DNA from 2 places in the Butyrivibrio sp. WCE2006 genome. Region 1 is predicted to be linked to the other one. Evidence: riboswitches for the same ligand, from Rfam matches in the RefSeq annotation. Region 1 holds a riboswitch; the other holds the start of a gene.
What was found. A riboswitch is a leader RNA that binds a small molecule or an ion and turns the genes downstream of it on or off. The one in region 1 is predicted to bind thiamine pyrophosphate.

Region 2: linked by a shared signal. The riboswitch ahead of T501_RS14300 (energy-coupled thiamine transporter ThiT) and the one ahead of thiW (energy coupling factor transporter S component ThiW) in region 1 are both predicted to bind thiamine pyrophosphate.

What each region holds. Positions count from the first base shown of each region.
Region 1 is NZ_JNKH01000039.1:15,177-21,479, reverse strand. It holds gene thiE (thiamine phosphate synthase) at 1-637, opposite strand, end outside; gene thiM (hydroxyethylthiazole kinase) at 711-1,529, opposite strand; gene thiW (energy coupling factor transporter S component ThiW) at 1,530-2,072, opposite strand; TPP riboswitch at 2,248-2,352, opposite strand; gene T501_RS16535 (alpha/beta hydrolase) at 2,374-3,129, opposite strand; gene T501_RS16530 (NUDIX domain-containing protein) at 3,182-3,736, opposite strand; gene T501_RS16525 (oxidoreductase) at 3,878-5,824, opposite strand; gene T501_RS16520 (MBL fold metallo-hydrolase) at 5,897-6,303, opposite strand, start outside.
Region 2 is NZ_JNKH01000028.1:15,317-21,619, reverse strand. It holds gene T501_RS14315 (helicase C-terminal domain-containing protein) at 1-1,476, opposite strand, end outside; gene T501_RS14310 (HPr family phosphocarrier protein) at 1,763-1,993, opposite strand; gene asnA (aspartate--ammonia ligase) at 2,266-3,276, shown strand; TPP riboswitch at 3,381-3,479, shown strand; gene T501_RS14300 (energy-coupled thiamine transporter ThiT) at 3,538-4,233, shown strand; gene addA (helicase-exonuclease AddAB subunit AddA) at 4,228-6,303, opposite strand, start outside.

The sequences.
Region 1 (6,303 bases):
CAGAAGTTAGCGCCAGAAATCCTTCAACAAGTCCCTCGGCAACTTTCCTTGGATCGTCAGATTTCATTATGGCTGAGACCACACAGATACCTGCAATCGGCGCTCCCTTTAAAATCTGCATGTTATCCCTATTCAGGCCGCCTATGGCATTGGCCGGAATTGGAACTGCAGCGCAAATATCCTTTAAAGTGTCAACAGAAGTAAGTATTGTCTTCACCTTGGTTGTTGTTGGATAAATTGCTCCTACTCCCAGGTAATCTGCACCTTTCTCATAGGCTTCCTTAGCCTGCTCTACTGTTTTAGTAGTGGCACCTATGATCTTATTCTCACCGATTATAGCCCTGGCAATGTCAACAGGCATATCGCTCTGCCCAAGATGCACGCCCTCAGCATCAATCGCCATTACCACATCTATTCTGTCATCTACGATCAGCGGCACGTTATATTTCTTCGTAAGCTCATGGACTTTTGCTGCAAGCTCCATGTATTCCCTTGTGGATTTATCTTTTTCTCGTATCTGTACTATCGTCACTCCTCCGATCAATGCTTCTTCAATCTTGTGTAAAAAGCATTCATCAGAGAGCCCAGTGCTGTCAGTGACCAGATACAACCTTAATTTTTCACTATCTAATCTCATTTCTTCTCCAACTTAAACTAACTTTTTTTCAAAATACTTTCTGATTGTTGACAGATATATTGAAAATAACATTTTATGAAAGCTGCTCTATCCTCTCACGTCTTCTTACCGTCTCCAAATCAACTAATGAAAGCGCGTCGAGAAGGCCTACGAGAAAGCTTCCACAGCCTACAACTATTCCATCATTAACCTCAGAAAAGTGCTTTTTAGCTACGAGCTTTTCATAAGCTACTTCTCCTGCTATTCCGAAAAAGCTACAGGCTTTGACAACAGAATCTATGCTTTCCTTACGCGAAAGATAGGTTGCACATATTGCTCCAAGCATACATCCGGTTCCGGTAATGCTGCTCATGGCAGGGTGTCCGTTACTTACAAAAAATGTTCCTTCTTTTCCTGTGATAATGTCCTTTGCACCAGTTGCCAGAACTACCACTCCATATTTTTGTGAAAGCATCCCTGATGCATCTATGATATCGTTTTCATCAAGACTCTCTTCCGCATCTACACCCTTTCCTCTATAGGCTGCATCTGCTAAAGCCTTAATCTCCGAATAATTCCCCTTTAGTAAAAGAAACTGATTTTGACGATTATTTGTTTTTTCAAGAAGCTCTGACACAAATTCCCGCCTAAGCTTCGAGCACGCAGTACCTACGGCATCAATCACAATAGGAAGATGTCCCATCAGCGCTGCGTCATATGAAATCTTCATAGCTTCCATTCTGGTGTCCGATATATTACCGGTATTAATTAAAAGCGCTGATGCTGTTTCAGTAATCTCATAAACCTCAAGAGGGTGCTCAGCCATTATCGGCTTAGCACCCAGAGCAAGCACAGCATTAGCGCACTGCATCATTGAAATTGGATTTGTAATACAATGTATCAGATCTGACATTTAGATCACCTTTGCTTTAGTAGGTTCATTATTCATATCTTTTAAACTGTTCTGAATTTTTGAAAGAACTCCCGCTGCCTCAAGCCTTACAAGAAGCAAAAATGCAATACTTCCGCCAATAAGCGTACCCATGATAAAGGACGGAACATAGAAGAACCATGTAAGACCTTCTTTTCCCCATAAAAAAGTCATTACAGGATATGAAACTATGGCTCCGATTATTCCTGTTCCAATAATTTCTCCAAGAACAGCAGCAATAATTTTCCCTTTTGATAATTTGTAGAAAACACCTGAAAGTGTAGCCCCAAAGACCGCTCCTGTGAGTGCAAGTGGTGGTATTCCCATTACCAGCATTCTGATAATTCCGATAAGAAGTGCACATAAAAGTGCATACCCCGGTCCCATAAACACCGCACATGTAATGTTGATCAAGTGAGCCATGGGACACATACCCTCGATTCTGAGAATGGGGGATATTACAACTCCCAGAGCAACAAACATTGCAAGCATTACCATCCTAAGTAAATAGTTACTTTTCTTCATTTCATCCTCTTTTCTCAGACGGCGAATCCAAATTTCAGGCCAGAAAATAAGATAAGTGCTCTGCTAAGCCAAAAAGGAAATCCACTGGATATCCCATGAAATAAAAAAGAAAATCCACTGGGATATCCTAGAAAATTAAAAAGCGGAAGCACCGATCCGGTAACTTCCGCGAGTAAATTCCTATTATCAGGCATCCCTACGTTGGCATTATCCAAATCAGGTTCTCGGTCGAAGGTTATACCTTCCTCTCAGCCTGTAACACAAGCTCCCGTCTGTATATTTTTTTCATATTCTTTATACACTAACCAATATTTTTTTTCAAGTTATTATTTAAAAAATCCTTGACTACTTTTAATACTGCAGGAAGATCATTATCGTAACAATGAGTATCTCCTTTTATCAGCTCAAGTCTGCAGTCTTTGTAGAGGTCTTTTGCATCGATTGAATACTGCACCGGCACTGCCTCATCCTGATCACCATGAACTATCATAACAGGCTTATCAAATCTTTTTGCTGCATCCTCAATGTGAAGTGTCTGAGCTGCTCTCACATAATTGCCGCTGAGTGCTCTTCCATCCCAGGACATAAGCTCTTCAGGAATATTATCAGGATCAAAAGGTTTACCTAAAAGCTCGCCCTTTCTTGCACCATCAAGAATTACCAAAGCCGGTGAAAGTGAAATAAGTGCTTTTACTCTCTCCCTCTCCATGCCGGCAAGAAGCATAGCGGTAAGTCCTCCCTGGGAATGTCCGCAAAGATAGATATCTGTCACAAAATCAAGGCTTCTGGCATAATCTATAGCTGCCATTCCGTTAGATAACCACTTGTAAAGTGTATGGTTTCTAAACTCTCCTTCGCTGCTTCCGTGACCATACATATCAATTCTAAGAACAGCAAGTCCAACTTCATTCATAGCCTCCTGCACAGCTACAATATGTCTCTCCTCCATGTGTCCCGTAAATCCATGTATAAGCACACAAATAGGACACTTTTCAGGATTGCCTTTAGGCATATCCAGTTTAATATTCAGTTTAATTCCATCATCAGTTATGTACATTTTTCATACCCTCCAAAATATCTATGTGAATTCTTGTGGACTATTTCCGCTTTTACTCGCAAGAAGTCATGAGCTTATCCATTGAATCCCTGAATATCTCATCATGATCAAATGCAAGATCAGAAAGAGTCAGCGAAAGATCACCATTTTCCAATCTGAACTCCCCATCCTTTTCAGAAATAGAAAACCACTTAGCATCTGCGGCGTCATCTCCTGCTATGGGCTTAACCTCATCCTCATTTACGCAGGCAAGAAAAGCAACAGATACCGTCCAGTCTCTGGGATCTCTACCGGGCTTGCTATACACTCCGACTAGCGTAAGAGCCTTTAAATCCATCCTGATTCCTGTCTCCTCTTCCAGCTCCCTGGATGCTGTTTCTTCTATTCTCTCTCCTGCCTGTGAAAAGCCACCAGGCAGCGCCCATTTCCCAAGACAGGGATGATTGCCTCTTTTTATAAGTAATATCCTGTTACTCCCTGCACCCTTGGCAACTATACATATATCCGATGTAAGTGATGGTTTCTTCCACTTGTCAGGATTATAATTTTTCAGATATTCTGCTTCTGTTAACCCGTTTTTATCTACTTTCTCTAAAACTTCACTCATTTCTACCCTCCGATAACATGTCAGTACACTTGTTTTTTGCAGTCAGAAATTATTTTACAAATGTTATGACAACGTTTCAAGTGGTCTTATTTCTGAGAATAGGCAGTATACTTTTTCAAAAAAGAATCCAACTTAAAAGAATTAAATATCCAGTGCAGCATAGTAACCCTGGTAAACAGCATTAGTAATATTTGAGACCCTTCCGGCATCACCGATTACCCTGACAAAGGGCGCTGTGTCTTTTAGTTGCTCTACCTGATCAATACTCGGCCTTTGCCCAAGAGCACAAATTACAGTCTCTCCGGGAATGAGCACCTGTTTTCCTTCCCTGTTTTCGCAGATTATGCCTGACTTAGTTATTTCAAGCCCTTTCACACCCGTGTGAACCGTCACATATTTCTCGATTTCAGCGAGCAGTAATGGTCTGTGCCTGACATTGGCATCCGGAGCAAGTCGGTCCTTCATCTCTACTATGTGAACGTTTTTCCCTTCCATTCCGAGGTGAATTGCACATTCACATCCCGCGAGTCCTCCGCCAAAAACTACAACGTCATCAGCAACTTTATCTTTTTCCTTATAATAATTATTCACCAAAACTACATTGTCTCCATGAATTCCCTTGATCGGGGGAACAATGGGGCTGGAACCGGTAGCTATTATTAGCGCATAGGGCTTCTCTTTTTCCAACAAGTCCTCTGTGACCCCGGTTCCGGTAATAATCTTAGCTCCTGCCTGCTCCGCAAGGTATCTATATGTATTAGAAAGCTCGTACATCTCATGTTTAAAGGTAATGCCCTGCTCGCTCCTAAGTATTCCCCCAACTTCGCTCTCTTTTTCATACAGAGTGACATCATGCCCTCTTCTTGCCGCAGTATATGCAGCATATAACCCTCCCGGGCCTCCACCGGCAACTATTACTTTCCTTTTCACAGAAGACGGCATAACCTCTATCCCATCCATTTCGCGGCCTATGAGGGGATTCACCGCACACCTTCTCGTAGAAGTAGCTGCTCTCTCTGCCATGCAGGTGAAACATCTAAGGCACTTTACAATCTCCGCCTCCCTGTTCTCTACCACTTTTCTGGGAAGCTCGGGATCTGCCAGCAATGCTCTCGCCATGTAGACAATATCCGCCTTACCCGATGAGATTATTTCTTCCATCTGCTCGGGATCATTCAGTCCTCCAATTGTTGCTACAGGCTTTTTCACATGTTCTCTAATTCTTGCGGCAAGTTCCACATTACATCCGTGTTCTGTAAACATAGAAGGATGGGTATTGCCGAAGGTTCTCTGATAGGTTCCCGCAGATACGTGAATAATATCAACATATGGTTCTACTAATTTTGCAATCTCTATTCCGTCCTCTATTCCATATCCTTCGGGAACAAGCTCTGAACCACTCATTCTGAATTCAATCGGAAAATAATCACCTACCCTGTGTCTTACTTCTTTTAGAACCTCTATTGCAAAGCGGCATCTGTTATCCAAAGATCCGCCATACTCATCATCCCTGTGGTTAAACATTGGGGATAAAAACTGATTTATAAGCCATCCGTGGCCTCCATGGATCATAAGCATCTCGAATCCTGCCCTTTTCGCAAGAGCTGCCACATGACCGTAGGCTGCTACTATATCCTCGATCATATCCTTAGTAAGTGCCTTGACTTTTACACCATCTGCTCTGACAGTATCTGAAGGTCCCCATTGGCTAAGTGAATGCTGCCTGTCTTTATCAGTCATGTAAGTTCCTGCAAACATGCCGGAATGAGATAACTCCAGTGAAGGAACTGCTCCGTGTCTTTTTATAGCATCTGCTGTGTATGTAGCAGCAGCAAGAGAATTCAGTATGCTTTCATCCAGGTGATATGCATGTGAGCCGTCGGTTGCCGGGTGTACCATTAGCTCAGACACTGTAACAGCAGCAGCTCCTCCCCTTGCCCTCAGCTCATAAAAAGCTGTTGATTTTGGTCCAATACATCCGTCATTTGTTATATCAGTTCCGCCCATGGGTGCCGAGAACATTCTGTTCCTGAAAACAGTTCTCCCAACGGTAATCGGCGAACTTAATGCTTTATATTTTCTTTCCATAAAAACCTCTCTCCTATGAAGTAAAAACCATTATGACTTCTTGAACGCAAAAAGGTAAAAGCGTTCAATAATCTATAATATCTTATCCTTGTTATAGATCAGGTTAGCGCTTTTCCCATCAATTCTGTTAAAGTGGTCATCCGCTTCCTTAGCAAGATATCCCATCACGCCCATAAACGGCATCGGTCTGTCTATAGTGTTGCCACCTAATATATCATCACAGACATCAATCATCTCGTTCAAGATGTCCTTTCCAACTTCCATATCATGATGACATATATAAACCTTGTCGTATCTGCCTGAAAGCCTGTCTCTCAGGTTCACTGTGGTCTGCCTGTATTCAGTTACGGATGAGCAGATTCTATCAAACAGAAACGTCGATTTATTACAGGCATCCCCGGTAATGAGAATTCCGAGCTCCGGTATAAGAAGCACCATTGTGCCTTTCGTATGACCCGGATAGGCGTAAATCTCTACTG
Region 2 (6,303 bases), on a different contig from region 1:
CTTATCGTTTATGAGTTCATATATATTTGCAAATCTGGATATTTCAAAATAAAAATCGAGTATATCATCACGGTACATGCCTTCAGCATGGTCTTCCAGCCAGGATGATATAACAGAAATAATCAGATTGATTTTCTGCATAATCGGAGTAATATCCTCAAGAACTTCAGCAAAATCCCCTTCCTCCATAATATTTTCCATCTCGGAAGAAAGCCCTCTCACCAGGGATGCTATTTTGGGATGAGCCTCAGATATCAGCGCTTCAAATGTTGTAAGCATATCAAGATAGAGCTCTGCGCTGTACATATCTCTACCCCTGTCAAGAAGATTATGTGCCTCGTCAATCAGAAAAATATTATTACCGGCACTTCCTGATGCAAAAAATCTTTTCAGATAAATAAAAGGATCAAAAACATAGTTATAATCGCATATAACCGCATCCGCAAAAAGGCTCATATCAAGAGAAAGTTCAAAAGGACATACCTTGTGCTTCATTGCATACTTAACGATAGCATCTCTGTCAAAGGTGTCGCTCTGTGTAAGAAGCTCATATATACAATCATTAACTCTGTCAAAATGACCTTCCGCGTAAGGACATGCAACGGGATTGCAGTCACATTTATCAATAAAGCAGATTTTTTCTTTTGCCGTAAGCGTCACGGTTTTGTACAACAGTCCCTGGCTCTTTCTCAATAGCTCGAAGGTCTCCTCAGCTACAGTCCTTGTAATAGTCTTTGCTGTTAAATAAAAAATACGCTCTGCCTTCTCCTCACCTATTGCCTTTATTGCAGGAAATACCGTACTGAGAGTCTTACCGGTTCCTGTAGGTGCCTCAAGAAAAAGCTTTCTCCCATGATATATGGTCCTATATACACCTGCTGCCAGCTCCTTTTGCCCCTCTCTGTAGGTGTACGGAAACTGCATTTTATGTATTGAATCATTTCTAAGACTATCCCAGGTTGCCGTAAATTCTGCCCAGCGATGATACATATGGATAAGGTCCTCAAACCATTTGATGATTTCCTCATCCTTATAATCTTCTTCAAAATATTTAATCTCTTCACTGTCAAAATTGCAGTAGGTGATCCTCACACTGATTTTATCAAGACGGCGTTCCTTAGTGATAATGGCCGCATAACACTTTGCCTGTGCCAGATGAACAGGATCAGGGTCCTTTATATTTTTAAGGTCTCTGTAAGTTCCTTTTATTTCATCAACAAGCAAGGGTTTACCTTTTCTCTCCATAACCCCATCTGCTCTGCCATCTATAGTCAATATGTAGTTTTCACTTGGATATGAAAAACTAAGCGGGACTTCCGCCTGATATTCCGATCCCATGCTCTTTTGAATTTTGCGGTGTATCCTGCCGCCCTCCTGCATGGCTGTATCCGGTGCATGATGAATTCTATTGTCCAGATTACCTGACCTAAGAAGAAACTCTACTAAGCTTCTGACTGATATTTTTAATTCTTTCATAGTTTTCTATAATCAAAGAGTCTTATGTTATTTTTTCGCGCATTTGCATTTATGCAACATCTACATTATGCGCCGAGCGCGGTTGCTGAAGGCAACATATTCCTATCGCGCGAGTGCGCATCCATAGCGGAGCGCTTTTTATGATATAGGAATTTCGGAGAAATTTCCTCTCATAAAAACACTCCCCATGACATTATATCATGGGGAGCCCGTGTATCAGATAATTATTTATAACGCTTGGCACATCGTGCCGTTTATTTATAACTCGCTATCGTCTGTTTAGTAATTAGCAAGCAATTGCATGCTGACTAAGATATGATTCAAAATCCTGGTTGAATCCACTATATCTAACTGTAAGTGGACAATCGAAGTTGAGCCCAAAGACACCAAGAATGGACTTAGCATCTACTGTAAAACGATTGTATGAAACGTCAATATCGAAATCGCACTTAGTTGCAGCGTTAACAAAATCCTTTACCTGATTCGGTGTTAATTTGATTATCTTCTTCATTTCCATAGTCTTTTTATCTCCTTACTTTGATGATTATATCTCAAAAATTTGAAAAAATACTGTAGGTTTTCTTATGATTTTCTTAAGATTTTCTTAAAACGATTAAGTTCTATTTATTTAGGCAAGTATCAAACTAATTAAATCATGGTTAACTAGCAATTTATTAATTTTTATTTTAGATTTAAACCAATCTATTTATAATTTATTCAATTTTTTTCTTGCGTGATGAAATAAAAAGCGTTTTAATCATAAATATAATTTTAGAGAGGAGCATTGTTATGGAAAATCTTATTATTCCCAAGGATTATACATCCGCATTAAATCTCCACGACACGCAGGTAGGAATCAAGACAGTTAAGGACTTTTTTCAGAATACCCTTTCCGAGAACCTTAACCTGCTTCGTGTTACAGCGCCTTTATTCGTGGCCCCTGAGTCAGGATTAAATGATAATCTTAATGGTGTTGAACGCCCCGTTGCCTTTGATATTCGTGAAGAGAATGAGCGCCAGGCGGAAATTGTACATTCTCTTGCTAAATGGAAGCGTTATGCGCTTAAAAAGTATGGCTTTAAAACAGGCGAAGGTCTCTATACAGATATGAATGCTATTAGAAGAGATGAGATTCCCGATAACATTCACTCCGTATTTGTAGATCAGTGGGACTGGGAAAAAGCGATCCGTAAGGAAGACCGCAACTTTGATTTTCTTAAGGATACTGTCCGCACTATATATAAGGTACTTAGAAAAACAGAAAAATATATGTCTATTCAGTATGACTATATTGAAGAAATATTGCCCCATGATATTTTCTTTATAACCTCCCAGGAGCTTGAAGATATGTATCCGGGCAAATCTCCCAAGGAACGTGAGTATCTGATCACCAAGGAAAAGGGTGCTGTGTTTATCATGCAGATCGGTGACATTCTCGCTTCAGGAGAAAGACATGACGGTAGAGCTCCGGACTATGATGATTGGGCACTCAACGGTGATATTCTTGTTTATTATCCTGTTCTTGATATTGCTCTTGAGTTATCTTCCATGGGTATCCGTGTTGATGAGGATTCTCTTAAGACTCAGCTTGAAAAAGCAGGCTGCACTGACAGAGCAGAGCTTCCTTTCCAGAAGGCCATTCTTAATAAGGAGCTTCCTTATACCATTGGTGGCGGTATAGGTCAGTCAAGACTCTGCCTTTTCTTCCTCAGAAAAGCACACATCGGCGAAGTACAATGCTCTCTTTGGGATGAAAAATATACAGACTATGCAAGAGAAAATGGTATTCCTCTTTTGTAATTTATAAAAGATGTTTTGACATTAATTTTACTCAAAAACAAGTTGACAACATCTAAAAAATGGCATTAAATAAAGTCGAATGAAATTTAAAATATTATTATAATTATTTTTGCTAGGGGAGCGCTGCTGAGATGATGGTTTTCCATCGACCCTCACTACTTGAACCAGGTAATACTGGCGTAAGGAAGCATTTATCTGATATCACATTGTGATTTTGATGAATCCAAAACCTCCCTGATGCAAAAAAGGGAGGTTTTTATTATGTCACTTTTCTTAACACAGGTAGAAGATACCTACGAAATCACACCGGCTGGTTATGGTCTGTTTGTATTTCTACTGATTGTAGCCCTTGTAGCCGCATGCTTCTTTACCGGAAATGATAAAAAGAATCATTTCTCCGTTAAGCAGCTTGTATTTGCAGCAATGTCAGTAACTCTTGCAATGATAACCTCTATGATCAAGGTATTCGAAATGCCTATGGGTGGTTCCATCACACTCTTCTCAATGTTCTTCATCACATTCATCGGTTATCTTTATGGTCCAAGAGCAGGCCTTACATCCGGAATTGCATACGGTCTTCTGCAGCTTATCATGGGTCCTTACATTATAAGCATTCCTCAGCTTATCTGCGATTACATACTTGCCTTTGGTGCTCTTGGTCTTTCAGGATTCTTCAGTAACTCCAAGCACGGAATGATCAAAGGTTATGTACTTGGTATTGTTGGAAGACTTGCATTCTCCGTACTTTCAGGCGTAATCTTCTTTGGTCAGTACGCTGCAGACTATGGTATGCATCCTTTCACTTACTCTCTTGCATATAATGGTCTTTATATCGGCGCTGAGGGTATCCTTACAATCGTACTTATCAGCATACCCGCAGTTAAAAACGCCTTTAACAAGATCAAATATATGGCAAATGAAAATGATGTCAGAGATAAATTAAAACTCGCATCATAAAGCAATTGTTTCACCAAGGGTGAAGGAGTAGATAATTCTCTCCTTCACCTTTTTTTGTGTAATTCTCTCAAGGGCCTTCTGATAGTAGTCAAGCTGAACCCTGTATTTATCTGCAAGCTCACCTGCAGTCTTTACTTTATCTGTCTTATAGTCAAGAAGGACAATATTATCGCCCTCTTCAAACCATACGTCTATTATTCCCTGAATAAGAACAAGCTCACTCTCAGGAAATTTCGTATTAACTTCATCCGCGTTTATCCCCATCATAAAAGGAGACTCCCTGTGCAGCTTACCAAGCTCCATAGCTCTCTTCATCCTTGAACCGACTTCACTGTTACAAAAGCCAAGAATATCCTCATTGTTTACACTCCTATGGGCACCCTCAGGTATCTTCCCTGCTTCCTCCATTTGCTTTATCCATGAAGTAAGATCTGAAACAGCCTCATCAATATTTGTATCCTCACTGCCATATAAAAGCTCCATGACTCTATGATAAATAGTACCTCTTGCAGCACCGTAGGCCTTTTTCTCAGTGCTGTCAATAAAGCCCGGAACAATCTCTTTTTCAGGAATAAGCTCATAGGCAGGCTCATTCTTTTCCTCAAGCCTTGCCTTTTTAAGCTCTGTAACGGTAGTTTTTACATAAAGATCTTCATAGTCCACAAAGGCATATTTATAACTGAACCTGTTCTCAAATTTCTCAATAAGCTCTTTCTCGGAAGAAGCTGCATTTGAAGTAAGTGCATTGAGTCTTACTTTTGCAGTTACCTCATCAGTTATTTTTTCGGCTGTAAGTTCATCCATTGACACAAGCCTGAACGAGAATGGGACCACATATTCTTCAATCTTATTGCAGTCAACCTCCATCTGCCTGCAAAGTTCTTCAAACCGTGGATGTCTTGCCAATGCCATAAGCACAAGCTCCTGATATGTGCTTGCAGAATTCCTAAGATAATACGGTAAAAGATACGGCTGTTCCGACTCGGCTGCTACCCTGTTCCTATAACTCATCAGCTTTTGCAGCTTACCATTAAACTCACTTTCTGCAACATTCTCTCCTATGTCAGCTTTAACCTGGCCTGTCATAATGAGCTTATCCTTGGCTCTTGTCATGGCAACATAAAGAATACGCATCTCCTCCCCAAGGATATCTGTCTTCATAAGGTCACTCATTACGCTTTTTCTGAGAGTTTTGTATTTTACTCTGTGTTCAAGATCCATTGCATTTGAGCCAATACCCATGTCCACATCAAGGACTACGGACCTATTGGTATCCATATAATTAAACTTCTTGGACATACCTGATAAAAATACAATAGGGAACTCAAGTCCTTTACTCTTATGAATACTCATAATTCTGACTACATCTGCATTTTCATCCATTATATTTGCTTCGCCATAGTCAACCTCATATTTCTCAAGCTGTTCTATGTATCTGACAAAATGGAATACTCCGCTAAAGCTTGTTCTTTCATAGTCCGATGCCTTCTCGCAGAGCATATTAAGGTTTGCAAGGCGCTTGGATCCACCGGGAAGTGAAGCGCAGTATTCCCCATAATGTGTATCATCCAGAATACGCCTTATAAGCTCATTTACGGGAAGATATTCGGCCTTTACCCTATATTCCTCAATAAATGCCACAAAGCTTTGAATTTTGCCGCAGAGCCTGTCATCTATAAGCTCCCGCTCTGAATCATCCAGACACCTTTTAAGGATGCCGTAAAAGCTATTATCTGCAAAAGCATCCTTTTCGACACATCTGTCATATGCTTTGATAAGTGCAAGCTCATCATCGGAAAATCCCCCTATCGCTGAGTGCATAACACTGACAAGTGCCACATCCTGTCTGGGATTATCAAGTATCCGCAAAAAATTCAAAAGTGTCACAACTTCTACGGCTGAAAAGTATCCTGTCCTTGACTCAACATAAGCAGGAATTCCTCTGCTCTCCAGCGTCTTCTTAAATACATCATCCGAACCTTTAGGGCTTCTTAAGAGTATGACGATATCTCCATATCTTACAGGTCTTAGCTGCTTATCCTCACCTGTGACCACACCATCCTTCATAAG